One region of the Neobacillus sp. B24 genome, then DNA from elsewhere that is predicted to be linked to it. Evidence: riboswitches for the same ligand, from Rfam matches in the RefSeq annotation. Region 1 holds a riboswitch; the other holds the start of a gene.
The links. A riboswitch is a leader RNA that binds a small molecule or an ion and turns the genes downstream of it on or off. The one in region 1 is predicted to bind lysine.
Positions count from the first base shown of each region.

Region 2: linked by a shared signal. The riboswitch ahead of ACZ43M_RS21145 (aspartate kinase) and the one ahead of ACZ43M_RS23625 (ABC transporter substrate-binding protein) in region 1 are both predicted to bind lysine.

Region 1 covers NZ_AP035777.1:4,747,955-4,755,685, forward strand. Annotated here, with positions in the region: gene ACZ43M_RS23610 (immune inhibitor A domain-containing protein) at 1-674, shown strand, start outside; gene ACZ43M_RS23615 (TVP38/TMEM64 family protein) at 708-1,241, opposite strand; gene ACZ43M_RS23620 (M20/M25/M40 family metallo-hydrolase) at 1,741-3,390, opposite strand; lysine riboswitch at 3,581-3,762, shown strand; gene ACZ43M_RS23625 (ABC transporter substrate-binding protein) at 3,842-4,636, shown strand; gene ACZ43M_RS23630 (amino acid ABC transporter permease) at 4,719-5,402, shown strand; gene ACZ43M_RS23635 (amino acid ABC transporter ATP-binding protein) at 5,399-6,121, shown strand; gene ACZ43M_RS23640 (efflux RND transporter periplasmic adaptor subunit) at 6,331-7,560, shown strand; gene ACZ43M_RS23645 (ABC transporter ATP-binding protein) at 7,544-7,731, shown strand, end outside.
Region 2 covers NZ_AP035777.1:4,247,532-4,255,262, forward strand. Annotated here, with positions in the region: gene sdhA (succinate dehydrogenase flavoprotein subunit) at 1-751, opposite strand, end outside; gene ACZ43M_RS21135 (succinate dehydrogenase cytochrome b558 subunit) at 922-1,530, opposite strand; gene ACZ43M_RS21140 (YslB family protein) at 1,952-2,404, shown strand; gene ACZ43M_RS21145 (aspartate kinase) at 2,470-3,687, opposite strand; lysine riboswitch at 3,804-3,981, opposite strand; gene uvrC (excinuclease ABC subunit UvrC) at 4,049-5,824, opposite strand; gene trxA (thioredoxin) at 5,950-6,264, opposite strand; gene ACZ43M_RS21160 (electron transfer flavoprotein subunit alpha/FixB family protein) at 6,556-7,533, opposite strand; gene ACZ43M_RS21165 (electron transfer flavoprotein subunit beta/FixA family protein) at 7,573-7,731, opposite strand, start outside.

The DNA of each region.
Region 1 (7,731 bases):
ATTTAAGTGCCTATGCAGGCAAAAACATCGAACTAAAATTTGAATACTGGACAGATCCATATGTAGCACAACGCGGTTTATATGTCGATGATATTAAGATTACTGCAAATGGTGAGACTGTTCTTTCTGATGATGCCGAGGGTGATTCATCATTTACGTTTAATGGATTCTCAAAGGATAAAGGTACATTCTTCTCTACACATTACTACTTACTAGAATGGAGATCTCATAACGGTGTCGATGAAGGCTTGAAGAACATCGCCCGCGGTGCTAGCATAATGTCCTATAATCCTGGTTTAGTAGTATGGTATGTTGATGAAACCTATGATAACAACTGGACAGGCGTTCACCCTGGTGACGGTTTCTTAGGTGTCGTCGATGCGGACCAGCATACGGTTTCCTGGAGTGACAAGACCGTCGGGTCAACCCGTTACCAGCTTCATGATGCTGCATTCGGTCTGGCTAAAACAGAAAAAATGTTCTTGAATTATCCAGGTCAATTTACAATGACAGATAACTTTACCCAACGTAATCCGTTATTCGATGACAAGGCCAACTACAGCAATGCTGGTATGGTCGATGCTGGACGTAACGTACCAACCTTCGGATTAAAATTCCGTGTCGTTGGTGAAAGTGCTGATGGCACAGTTGGTAAAGTGTTAATTTTTAAATAAGAGAATTAAGAATAGGGTGCCCCGTGGGACACCCTATTTTCTTTTCAAAAGGAAACCTATTGTAAAAATCGCAGCTAACGCCATGATGATTTTCCCTTGAAGACTCCATTCTAGCACTTGTTTAACGGAGTAAGCCTCGATAAACAGGGCTGGGATTTTTCCAAGCGTGCTGGCGATGGAAAAATTCAAGATGCCGACTCGACTGCCGGCACTCACTAGGGTCACTACCCCCGAAGGGATGAATGGAAAGATTCTTAATGCGATAATTAGAAAAAATGCTTGGGGTCCTTTAGTATGCTGGAGTCTATCCAAGTATTTGTTACTAATTTTTGTTTTCACTTTGTTAATGCCTTTGCGGTATAAATAAAAGCTGATGACGGCACCCAAGGCCTCCCCTAGAATAGAAACAGCCAATCCTTGCGCAAACCCGAAAAAGGTAATATTCGCTGCTGTGACAAAGACACTCGGGACCAGCCCCAGGACGCTAATCATCACATTAATAATAATACTTAACCACACTGCATAACTGCCACTAGTTTCAAACCACGCTAGTATTTGTGATTCCATGACTACCTCGTCCCCCAAGACTCCCATTGTGATCATTGTATATCTTTATGTTAATTAAAAATAGGTGTCCTCGGAAGAGAACACCTCGTTACTTACGGATAAGTTTGATGTTTCAAAAGTTGGTGGTGTCACCGGAACAGGCACCGCCCCCTATTGAGGACAGTTTTGCTGATTTTTTAACCTGCTTTGTCCTCAAGAACCCTTATTGAGGACACTTCCACTAGTTTTTCACCCTGCTTTGTCCTCAAGAACCCTTATTGTGGACACTTCCACTAGTTTTTCACCCTGTTTTGTCCTCAAGACCCTTTATTGAGGACACTTTCACTAGTTTTTCAACCTGCTTTGTCCTCAAGACCTCTTATTGAGGACACTTTCACTAGTTTTTCAACCCGTTTTGTCCTCAAGAGTTACTATTGTATATATTTTATCTAATAATTTCCTAATACAATGATTCAAATCAGGAACCGTCCTAATTGACCCGGTAATCGGCACCTCTTCATTATCCCAGCAGCTGCCGTATAACGGTATTGGTCAAGTTTGGCACGATTTCAAGCGAATAGGTCATTTCCATTCGTTCGAGTTTTTTGTGGGCGTCTACCCCATATGGGCCAATATTAATTACCGGCACATTCAATTCCCGGATGTCCTGGTACTCGACGTAATGCTTTGTCCCCCAGCCCGGATTATTTTTCGAAACAGCCTGAATCCCCTCTTCATCATCGCTTAAGGCCACAAAGCTCATGTCCGAAATATACGGGAAGAAATTCCGGGTTACAATTGGGTGCGGGTACAATGGCTGTACTGTTTCCACCGCTTGATTTAATGCATCAAGCAGCGCTTGTTCCTTGTCGTTCTTGCCTGACAATTCAATCCGCGGTGAGTACAAGGATGAATAAAATACGATAATAGCAGGATTTTTATCCTTCATCCACTTCCACGCTTCTTCCACTACCCGTGCAGCAAACATTCGTGTATCCAGTTCTTTATCCTGTAACAGCGCTTCTTTAAATTGGTTCATATGAGAAACAAAGGCATCACCATGCTCCCCAACCAGCATTTCTTCCATCTCTTCATAGCTGTACACTCTCGGACACCAAGGATGTTCAACATATGGTTCTCCGCTCATACTGCTGTACTGCTTAAAGCGTTCATCAAACGTCTTCAAGGCTTTTTCGAAGGCAATATTGGCCTGTTCCTTCAGTTTTTCCAGCACGTCCTTCGGCGACCAGGAATGAATGAAAAAGTTATAATAAACATAAGCAGACAATGCTGTTTGTACGGTGTAAGACGGTTTCAAATCCGTTTGCTTTAAGGAAACAGGAGGAACCGTCAGTTCACCAAAGGCCTCGTTACAAAGCTCAGGATTATAGTCAATTTGCTTAGTTAACTCAGCGGCTATAAAATTCGGATCTAGCCCTTCAAAAGCAGAGCCTACATGGGTTTCGGCACCCGTAATAAAAAACGATGGCAGCAGCTTCCCGACCGTTCCCATATAAATATAGCGATTTTCATCACCCTGATGGCGCGGTGAGACGAAGTCTGCATTAATTGCCGCAACATAGTCAAAGCCATGCTCCTGCTTCCAGTTTTTCAACACCTTTAACGCCGACAGAACTCCGTGAGAGCTGTCCTCCTCATCACATTCAGCTAATAAGACGATATTCCCATCCAATTGTTCTGGATGCTCAGAGTAGTATTTTACTAGATATAGGTTACTGGCGACTCCACTCTTCATATCGAGCACGCCTCTGCCGAACATCCAGTCCCCTGACTCAAGATGTTCCTTCGCCGAAGCAGGCAGTTCCTCGTTTTTTAGCGCCTCCATCAATTGATCTGGATAGCAGGCATGTTGTTTCAATTGAGTAAAATCATCAATACCAACCGTGTCCATGTGCCCCATTAGGATAACGGTACGATTGCTAGTCCCTTTCGTGCCCTTTACGAATGCTAAAACATTGTATCGTTCATGTTCATCTTGGATCGTTTGCGGCATTAGGAGATGGGACTGATTTTCGGTAAAATAAGGAAATGACGAAATAAGTTTGTATAAAGAATCGGCGATTTTCTTTTCACCAGTTGTATTTACTATACTTTCTATATTCACTAGTTGATTGGTGAACGCCAATACGTCCTCGCGGCACTGCAGCATTAATAAGACCCCTTTTTATAATAGATTGCTATTGTAAAAAAATTTATACCAATTCATAAATAGTCGTCAAGCTATTTTTAATAGGATAAAAAATCCAGATAATTTATACTTGCAGATGAATAAATATTACTATATACTGAATTTTGTCAATAAAAACAGAATATTAAATCCTCATCTTTTCAAGCATTTGAGATGGGGTAGAGGTCGCGATTAATAAGAGTATCCTATTCGAGATTCAGTGAAATCTATGAAAATAGGAAAAAGGATTAATCGCCGAAGCATCCGGAATCACTGTTTTCGGATAGCTGGGGCTGCACTCGAAAGGGGCAGAACTGTCACAATTTTCGCGAATTGTGGAGAACTATCTTTATTCAAAGCTTAGGATGAGGGTGTCAGGCACCGTCATAACCATGGACGGTGCCTTTTTATTTTACTAAGGGGGAAAAGCATCATGAAAAAACTATTGATTACCGGAGTATCGGCCCTCATGTTGATGTTATCGGCATGCGGCACAGAGGAAGGCCCAAAAACAGGACAAGCCAAAGGAGAAGACCTTCACCTCATCAAAGAGGGTGAGCTTTCGTTCGCAATGACAGGCCAATATCCGCCATTGAATTTTAAAAAGGATGGAAAATTAACAGGCTTTGACGTGGAAATTGGCACAGAAATCGCCAAACGCATCGGCTTGGAAGCAAAACCGGTAACAAATCAATGGGAAACGATCATTCAAGGATTAAAAGCGAAAAAATACGATGCCATTATCGGCTCAATGACCGCAACTCCTGAGCGCGACAAGCAGATTGACTTTACCAATCCATATTATTTGTCTGGGGCGCAGATTTTTATAGCAGCTGACAACACTGACATTACTGCTAAAGAAGATTTAAAGGGGAAAACAGTCGGGGTAATCCAGGCCAGCACTTGGAAGGACATGGCTGAGGAATTATCGGATAACGTGAAAGGCTACCCAACAGATGTTAACGCACTTCAAGACTTGGAACTAGGTCGCCTCGATGCGGTTATTACCGATAAAATTGTCGGCTTAAACGCACTTAATGAAAAAGGTTTGAAGATTAAAGAGGTTGGCGACCTGTTAAACGAAGATCGTGTCAGTGTCGGCGTTGCAGAAGGAAACAAAGAGCTTGCCGATAAAATTAACAAGGCGATTGACGATATGCTCAAGGATGGCACTTACGAAAAAATCAGCAAAAAGTACTTCAACCGAAACATCATGGAGCAGCAATAAGGTTCTACTATAAGCAGACAACTATATAATGTGAGCTCGTATGCTCGGGCTTGCGTTATTCCTTAAGGAGGCAAGGACAAGCATGGATTTTATCCAAAATATCGTCGGAATCTTAAGTGAACATGGCCTTGCATTCTTGCAAGCCTCTTGGATGACAATTTCCATCACCATTATTTCCCTTCTATTTGCGATGATCATTGGCATCATCTTTGCAGGGTTTAAAATTTCTTCCGTTAAAATTCTTAATCGGGTGGCCGACATCTATATTGGCATTATCCGGGGAACCCCGTTAATTGTGCAAATTATGTTTCTGTATTACGGGATTGCCAACTTCCTCACCCTTAACAGCTTTACCGCCGGTGCCCTCGCCTTGAGCATCCATACTGGAGCTTATATTGCGGAGATATTCCGCGGGGCGGTTCAATCGATTGACCGCGGGCAAATGGAAGCGGCTAGATCGCTGGGGATGAGCTATCCGCTGGCGATGCGAAGAGTTATTTTTCCTCAGGCATTAAAACGGGCGATTCCACCGCTCGGGAACCAATTCATCATCAGCTTGAAGGATTCTTCCCTTGTTGCCTATATTGCGGTAACCGACCTATATAATACTGCTCTAACCGTTCAAGGGGAAAACTATATGCCGTTTGAAACCTATTTCGTTGTCGGACTTTATTATTTGATTATCGTGTTAATCTTCACCTGGTTCTTCAACCGCCTGGAGAAAAAGTATGATGTCAGTAAACCGAAGGGAGCTGCGCTTGCATGATTAAAGTGGAAAACTTGTCAAAATCCTTTGGCCAGCTTCAAGTTTTAAAAAATATCGATTTAGAAGTAAGAGACAGTGAAGTTGTCGTCATGATCGGCGCGAGCGGTTCAGGCAAGAGCACGCTGCTCCGTTGTTTAAACTATTTAGAAACTGCTGAGGCCGGTGTGATTACGATTGGGGATGAACCTATTAATCCTGCGAAAACGAATCTAAATAAGATGAGAGAAAAAGTGGGCATGGTGTTTCAGCATTTTAACCTGTTCCCCCACATGACAGTCTTGGAGAATATTATCGAAGCTCCCGTCCATGTGAAAAAGGTGACGCGTGATAATGCCACCTCCTATGCCATGGAATTGCTAAAAAAAGTCGGGCTGCACGATAAGGCACATTTTTACCCTGACCAATTATCTGGGGGCCAAAAACAGCGGGTGGCGATTGCCAGGGCCCTAGCGATGCAGCCAAAGGTAATGCTGTTCGACGAACCGACATCTGCATTGGACCCCGAGCTAGTTGGTGAGGTCCTTCAGGTCATGAAGGATTTGGCCCGTGAAGGCATGACGATGGTCATTGTAACGCACGAGATGGGCTTTGCCAGGGAAGTGGCCAGCCGCATTGTGATGCTCGCCGACGGCCATATTATCGAAGAGGGACGTCCGGAGGAAATCTTTAGTAATCCACAGCATAAGCGGACACAGAGGTTTTTGAATCAAATTTTATAAGTTTTTTATGAAACAGGGTGCAGCTCAAAATGGGCTGCACCCTGTTCTTCATGTAATTTGAACCAAAAACAGTTAAAAACCCGTCAGTAATAATGGATACTATTTTAACATGTTTCCAGTTATTCCAAATTGAATTAAATATTGAAATATTATCCAAATGACTTATAGTTATTATAAGAGAAAACTATTTTACTAGACGGGGGTACATTGTGAAAAAAAGAAAAATGTGGATTTGGATTGTGTCAATTGTTATTTTACTAGGAATTGGGGGAACAGCCGCTTATTTTTTAACCAGGGGTGAAGCGAAAATGGCTGGTGGAGAAACAGCAGCACCGCCCATTACCGTTCAAAAAGCGAGCGAGCGTGAACTGGCGCAATCGATTCTGGTTACCGGAAAGATTGTCCCGGAAAGCGAGCAAAAGATTTTTATCGAGCCTGAAAAAGGTACGATTAAAGAAATAAAGGTGGCAGAGAACCAAGCAGTCAAAGCCGGTGATGCGCTGCTTGTTTACGATTCTGCAAAAATAGACAGCGAGTTAACTAAAGCAGTTCGTGGCAAGGATTTGCTTGCTAGCAGAGCCAAAACGGAACAAAGTCAAATCACCGATGTAACGAAACGGCTTAATGAGGCGAAAAAGAAATTGTCATCCCAGACTTCCATTGCGGTGAGTACCGAGGAGGTGCCTGTGACCCAAGAATCTGTAAATGGGCTGGCAAACGAAAAAATTCAGCTGGAGATGCAGTATGAAAGTACAAAGTCTGAAATTGCCTCTGCTGAAGATCAGATTAAAGAGTTGAACGCCCAGAAAAAAGACATGACCGTTGTAAGCAAAATGGATGGCATCATCGTGAAGGTTGAACCAAACGTTGCCAAAACCGAAGCCGGCTCGACGGAACCTGTCATCCATATTATTTCGAGCCAGCCATATAAAGTAATCGGAACGATGAGTGAATTTGATGCTGTTAAAATTCAACATGGACAGCCCGTGATTATCCGGCCAAAAGTCTATAAGGACCGCGAATGGAAGGGGACGATTGAATCTGTTTCCCAATTCCCGAGCGAGGACGGCGGTGCCGGCGGTGAATTTGGCGGCGGTGCTCCCGGCGGCAACGTGACGATGTATCCGTTTAAGGTCGCGATTACCGATAATACCTCGGAGCTGCGCCAAGGCTTCCACGTTTCTTTGGAAATTAAAGTCGGCGGCGTGGAAAAACCACTCGTCGTTCCACACCCGGCTCTAGTCGATGAAGGTGGTATTAAGGTGGTCTATGTATTAGTCGATAAAAAGCTTGAAAGACGCGAAGTGAAGACAGGCGCTATGAATGATGAATTCATCGAAGTCACTGAAGGGGTAAAGCTAGGTGAGCTGGTCATAATTACTCCAAATGAACAAATGCATGACGGAATGGAAGTGACCTCTTTTGATGAAGTTGAATAATATCACAAAAGTTTACGGGAAGGGTGCACTTGAGGTTCCTGTCTTGCATGGAATTGATCTAACTGTTGAAGATGGGGAATTTATTGCGATTATGGGTCCATCAGGGTCTGGCAAATCGACGTTAATGAATATTATCGGCTTTTTGGATTACCCGACAGACGGAACATATGA
Region 2 (7,731 bases), 500 kb from region 1:
CACTCATCAGGCGAAGTTTGTCATCTCCAGGAATAGCAGTTGGGTGAATTTGGATCATCTCTCCATTTGCATAGTAAGCCCCTTGTTGATAAACAATACTTGCAGCAGAACCTGTATTAATAACAGAGTTAGTAGATTTTCCAAAAATAATCCCAGGGCCACCAGTTGCCATGATGACAGCATCAGCAGCAAAGGATTTAATTTCCATTGTTTTTAAGTCTTGAGCGACAATTCCGCGGCATACGCCGTCATCATCCACAACGGCACCTAAGAATTCCCAGCCTTCATATTTGGTTACAAGGCCTTCTACTTCATGACGTCGAACTTGCTCATCCAATGCGTAAAGTAATTGCTGACCAGTTGTTGCACCTGCAAATGCTGTACGGTGATGCTGTGTACCTCCGAAACGGCGGAAGTCCAGCAATCCTTCAGGAGTACGGTTGAACATTACTCCCATCCGGTCAAATAGATTAATAATACCAGGTGCCGCATCACACATTGCTTTTACAGGAGGCTGATTGGCCAAGAAGTCTCCGCCATAAATCGTATCATCAAAGTGAATCCATGGGGAATCCCCTTCACCTTTAGTGTTTACTGCTCCATTAATACCGCCTTGGGCACAAACAGAGTGAGAGCGCTTAACCGGAACCAGCGAAAATAATTCAACAGGTGTTCCGTGTTCTGCAACTTTAATTGTTGCCATCAATCCAGCCAACCCGCCGCCGACGATGATCACCTTACCCTTACTCATTCTGACTCACTCCCTTAATCCAAATCCAATATTTCAACATATTTAGAGATTAATTTTTTTGCTAATAACAAATAATAAAATTTCTTCAAAATTTTATTATTTCTTAACGCATAAATTCAACTACGCCGCATGAACCGTCCTAACGGACTTGCCAATCGGCGAGTTTTCATTTAAACAAATGCTAATAAAGTCTGAATTCCTACAATCGATAGAAGAACGAAAACTGCCAATGTAACATATGTAGAAATGACTTGGGAACGTGGGGATTGCGTAATACCCCAGCTAACCATGAATGACCATAAACCATTCGCAAAATGGAAAATGGCAGAAAGAATTCCAACTAAATAGAATACGAACATAAATGGTGAAGATAAAATCTCCTCCATCATTTGGAAGTTAACTTCTGCTCCAAATGCCGCCGCTACGCGAGTTTGCCAAACATGCCAAGTAATAAAAATAAGAGTAATAACGCCTGAAATACGTTGCAGCAGGAACATCCAGTTTCTGAAGAATCCAAATCTGCTAACATTGTTTTTTGCTGTAAATGCGATATACAGCCCGTAGATTGCATGGAACAGGATCGGTAAATAAATTACCACCGTCTCAAGGACATAACGGAACGGAAGATTCCCCATAAAGTTAGCTGCTTTGTTGAAGGATTCCACACCATCTGTCGCAAAATGATTCACTGTTAAGTGCTGCAGAAGAAAGACACCGATTGGAATGACCCCAAGCAGCGAATGCAATCTCCGATTTAAAAATTCGCGATTCCCCGCCATTGATTTACCCCCTCATTAATTTTAAAAAATGCTGTTAGGTTTCAATATCCCCCAAAACCTAGCAACACTGTGACAATTATGTGACATGTCCATTTTACTCCCAACATCATAGAGCGTCAAGGAAACGGATACATAAAAACAAGACAAAAAATAAAATTTTTAAAATATATTGATATTATAATAGGGTTGTAAAATAAACTTTCTAAAAGGAAGAGTATCTTTATTTCCTTTTAAATTACCAACATTTTACTTAAAGATTTTTTATTCGAATAGGCAATGATAATTATGATGATAAAAAAGAGAAGATTTTGTAGAATAGTAATAAATCCCAATCTGTAATGTAAACGCTTTCCTTAGCAAAACCTGTGCTGAATTTTAAATTAAATTGTATATAATAGAATGATAGAAAGAGGGGAAACTTGTGAAAAATAGTTCAGTTGCAGAACAAAATATAAGTACTTTGGAGCCAAGAACCATCTCAATGTTTGGGTATGAATTAATCAGAGAGATTCTGCTGCCTGAGATTTTTGGAAAAGATACACCTGAAATTCTGTATTGGGCAGGGAAACGGCTCGCGCGAAAATACCCGTTAGAAAGCATGGACCAAATTATTGATTTTTTCGCCAAAGCTTCTTGGGGCGAACTAGAAATAAAAAAAGAAGCTAAAAATCAATTGGAATTGGAACTGATGAGTCCACTCATCGTCTCCCGGGTCAAATCAAAAGCCGAACACTACTTCCAGCTTGAAGCTGGCTTCCTTGCCCAACAAATCGAACACCAAAAAGAAGCCATCGCCGAAACCTTTGAGCATCCAATCAAAAAATCCAACAAAGTAATGTTTACCGTGAAATGGGATCGAAAAGATTCCATTTAAGAAAGAGGTGGTGTCAGGCTCTGTGCAAGTTCACATGGCGCCTGACACCAATTCCCATTTAACCCCTATTCTCTATCGAGTTCAAATGCCTTATGAAGGGCTTCAACTGCCTGAAGCATGTGTTTTTCTTCAACTACAGCTGAAACTTTGATTTCGGATGTGCTGACCATTTTAATTGGGATGTTGTTGGCCGCCAGGACTTCGAACATTTGCGCAGCTACACCTGGATTGGAAATCATTCCAGAACCGACAATGGAAACCTTCGCCAATTTGTTTTCGGCATCAAGCTGTTCATAGCCAAGCACGTTTTTATTGTCCTCTAACACATTCAAGGTTTCGAGCCAATCATCCGTATGGATGGAGAATGAAAGATTGGCTGTACCTGCCTCGGTTGTGCTTTGAATAATGATATCTACATTAATATGATTCCTGGCCAATGTTGTAAAAATTGTTGACAAGCTTGTTAAAGAATTAGTGAGTCCTAACACTGTTACTTTAGTAATTTCATCTTCAAACGCGACCCCGCGGACAACCAGATTTTGCTCCATTGTTACTTCCCCCTCAATTACTGTACCTTCGACTTTTTCCATACTTGAACGAACTTCAAGGCGGACATTATAGTTTTTCGCAAATTCTACTGCTCTTGGATGCAGCACCCCTGCACCAAGATTCGCCAGCTCGAGCATTTCATCATATGAAACTGAACGTAATTTTCGTGCTCCCTTTACATACCTTGGATCGGTTGTAAATACTCCGGTCACATCCGTGTAGATATCACATTTATCTGCTTGTAGGGCAGCAGCGAGCGCGACGGCAGTCGTATCTGACCCGCCGCGGCCAAGAGTCGTTATTTCACCGTCTTCACTTATTCCTTGGAAGCCTGCAACAATGACAACTTTCCCTGCCTCCAATTGACTCCTAACCGCTTCCGTATTAATGTTGGAAATTCGGGCGTTGCCATGAACTGGTTCGGTGACAATGCCTGCCTGCCAGCCAGTATAGGACACAGCCGGAATCCCTTTTGCGTTTAATGCCATTGATAGTAACGAAATTGTCACCTGCTCTCCAGTAGAAAGCAGCATGTCCATTTCCCGCTTATTTGGCTGTGGGGACAACTGTTTTGCCATGCTAACCAACTGATCTGTCGTTTTCCCCATTGCCGAAACAACCACTACTACCTGATTTCCCTTTACGATTTCTTCACGGACTCTTTCGGCAACATTTAAAATTCTTTCAATACTGCCAACCGATGTCCCGCCAAATTTCTGTACAATTAAGCCCATCTCTTCCCCTACTTTCAGTTATCCGTCTTAGCTATCTTTCCCTGTAAACATAAAAAAGCAATGAGAGAGTCTCTCATTGCTTAACTAAACACAAAAAATAAATTCCTGTGCAAACAATAAAAGATAGCTCTCCAAGACAGTAGTCTTGACAATCCGGTATTTATTCAATACAGGACCAGCAAAGAAAGCAATGAGTCTTTCCTCACTTCGGCGAACATTCCCTTTCAAAGTCTATCGTTGAAGCTCATCCTTCTCCAGACCTCTACTTATGAAGCTCGCACCTCTACCTTCACTTTAACACGTAAAAGTGGTAGAATATTAAATTTCTATTCATTATAGCATAGCCTGTTTTTTCTGACAATCACTGTGAATGCAGTTTTTTCAGTAGTTCTTCAGCAACAGGAAGCGGAAGTCCGATGGCACGCAGCTCTTCTAGTGTTGCTTCCTTCATCTTTTTGACAGAACCAAATTCCTTCAGCAACTGTTTCTTACGCTTTTCCCCAATTCCCTGGATATCATCAAGCATTGACTGAAAGGCAGTCTTTCCGCGGGTTTGCCGATGGAAGGTAATGGCGAATCGGTGCACTTCATCTTGAATCCGCTGCAGCAGGTAAAATTCCTGGCTGTTACGCGCCAATGGAACCATTTCCAACGGGTTGCCATACAGCAGCTGCGAGGTCCGGTGCTTCTCATCCTTGACTAGACCAGATAGCGGAATATCCAGGCCCAATTCATTTTCTAGGACATCGCGGACTGCCTCGACATGCCCTTTACCGCCGTCAATAATGATTAAATCTGGCAGCGGCAGATTCTCTTTTAACACACGTGAATACCTTCTTCTTGTCACTTCGCGCATAGATTCGTAATCATCAGGCCCTTTTACTGTTTTAATCTTATACTTTCGGTATTCCCGTTTATAAGGCCTTCCGTCGATAAACACAACCAAGGCCGAAACGGGGTCGGTTCCTTGAATATTGGAGTTATCAAATGCTTCAATCCGGTGCGGCGTATAAATACCAATGGCTTCGCCCAAATTCTCGACCGCTTTTATTGTTCGTTCCTCATCCTTTTCAATGAGTGAGAACTTTTCCTTTAAGGCAATTTTGGAATTTTTTATTGCCATTTTAACAAGATCTTTTTTCTGCCCGCGCTGCGGCTGGAGAATTTTCACTTCGAGAAGCTGCTCGGCCATATTTAAATCTACATCATCCTGAATCAGAATTTCCTTTGGTTTAAAATGATTGGATTGCTGATAAAACTGGCCAAGGAACGTCAAAATCTCTTCCTCAGGCTCATTGTAAATAGGAAACATGGAAACATCGCGTTCGATCAGCTTTCCCTGCCGGACGAAAAAGACTTGGACGCACATCCAGCCTTTATCAACGGCATAGCCGAACACATCGCGGTCGGTAAAATCGGTCATCGTGATTTTTTGTTTTTCCATAATCGTTTCAATATGAACGATTTTATCACGATATTCCTTAGCACGTTCAAAATCCAGTTCTTCGGCTGCTGCTGCCATTTTTTCCGTCAGCTCGTGTTTAATTTCTTTATAGCCGCCATTTAAAAAGCGGGAAATCTCATCCGTCATCTGCTTATACTGTTCCTCTTTCACCTCATTCACACAAGGCGCCAGGCATTGGCCCAAATGGTAATACAGACAGACCCTATCTGGCAAAGTCGAGCATTTGCGAAGCGGATAGATTCGATCAAGCAGCTTTTTCGTTTCGTTGGCTGCACTTACATTCGGATAGGGTCCAAAGTATTTCCCCTTGTCCTTTTTGACTTTTCTCGTGATGATTAACTTTGGATGCCGCTCAGCCGTTAGTTTTATAAACGGATAGGTTTTATCATCCTTCAGCATGACGTTATACTTTGGATCATATTTTTTGATGAGGTTTAATTCCAAAAGTAAGGCCTCAATATTTGATGAGGTAACAATATATTCAAAATCCTCGATTTCATTAACGAGTCTTAATGTTTTTCCATCGTGTGATCCAGTAAAGTAGGAACGAACGCGGTTCTTTAAAATTTTCGCTTTCCCGACATAGATAATCGTTCCCTGACGGTCTTTCATTAAGTAGCAGCCAGGCTGATCAGGCAGCAGTGTTAATTTTTGTTTGATTATTTCATTCATTCGGCTACTCCCCCTCCGTCCTTAGTTCTATCCTTAAATTTTATAGCATTCCTGCTCTTTAGGGAAGTAGGAGGTTATTGGGCATAAAAAAACCTCAGCTCAATGCTGAGGTCGTGTTTGAAAGCTTAAATGTGTTTTTGCAGCACGCCTGCTAATGCATCTTTTGGCTGGAAGCCGACAACTTTGTCAACGACTTCGCCGTTCTTGAACACTAACAGAGTAGGAATACTCATAACGCCAAAGTTTGCTGCTGTTTGTGGGTTTTCGTCCACATCAAGCTTGGTGATTTTTATTTTATCGCCCATTTCTGCGTCAAGTTCTTCCAAAACCGGTGCAATCATTTTACAAGGTCCGCACCATGGAGCCCAGAAATCTACTAGAACAGTGCCTGAGCCTGTTTCAGCAGTGAAGTTTTGATCTGTTACGTGTGAAATAGCCATTTTATTGACCTCCTAGATAATTACTTAAATCTAACGAAAGTATAACATTGTTAGCATTTTGATTGCTAATAATCTGTCTCGAAACTAATTTTCCCTACTTGCCCATAAGTATTCTATGCGAAAGCCATATTAAAGGCGAGCGGAACCTTCCGCTCGCCCTTATTATTGGCTAGCTCCAGCGCCTAGGGGCTCGGGGTCATAAGCCAATCCGTCAAGAAGGTTAAAGAACAACCTTCTTGCAGGCTTGTCTTATGCCTGTCGCCCCTGGTCAAGGCGCTTCCGCTTTTCTTATTATTGGTGTACCTTTAATTTTTTAAACTCTTCAGTCAGCATTGGAACAACCTCGAACAGGTCGCCAACGATGCCGTAATCGGCCACTTTAAAGATGTTTGCTTCTGGGTCTTTGTTAATGGCTACGATTACCTTGGAGTTGGACATTCCAGCAAGGTGCTGGATGGCACCTGAAATACCGCAAGCGATGTAAAGATCAGGTGTGACAACTTTACCTGTTTGACCGATTTGCAGTGAGTAATCACAATATTCGGCGTCACAGGCACCGCGGGAAGCACCAACTGCTCCGCCCAATACATCTGCCAATTCTTTGAGCGGGGCAAAGCCTTCTGCACTCTTCACACCGCGTCCGCCTGAAATGACGACTTTCGCTTCGCTAAGGTCTACGCCTTCAGTTGCTTTTCTGACAACCTCTTTAATAATTGCACGAAGGTCTTTAATATCAACAGAAAGGGAAGTCACTTCGCCGCTTCTGCTTTCATCTTTTTCAAGTGGAGCAATGTTATTAGGGCGAACTGTAGCAAAAATTAAACCGTCCGTCACAATTTTCTTTTCAAACGCTTTACCAGAGTAGATTGGGCGAGTGAACACGACATTTCCGCCAGCCACTTCTACCGCTGTTGCATCCGAGATTAGACCGCTTTCAAGCTTTGCAGCGATTTTTGGCGAAAGGTCTTTACCAAGTGCAGTATGACCAAGGACAAGGCCTTCCGGCTGCTCTTGCTCCACTACAGCTAATAGTGCTTGGGAATAGCCGTCAGATGTATATTGCTTTAATTTTGCATCTTCTACAACAACCACACGGTCAGCACCATTTTTCACAAGCTCCGCGCCAAGGCTGCTTACAGCTTCACCAATTAGAACACCAACAACTTCTCCACCTTCGGCAACTGTCTTTGCTGCTGCGACTGCTTCGAAAGATACATTACGTAAGGATCCGTCACGAACTTCTCCGAGTACTAATACTTTTCTTGACATATGAGTATACCCCCTGGAAACAATTTTTATAAAAACAAATTAAATTACTTTAGCTTCATTATGGAGCAGACTAACAAGTTCCTTCACTTGGTCAGTAAGCTCGCCTGAAAGAACCTTACCTGCTTCTTTCTTTGCTGGCAGATAAATTTCAATTGTTTTTGTTTTGGCTTCAACATCGTCTTCTTCAAGATCAAGATC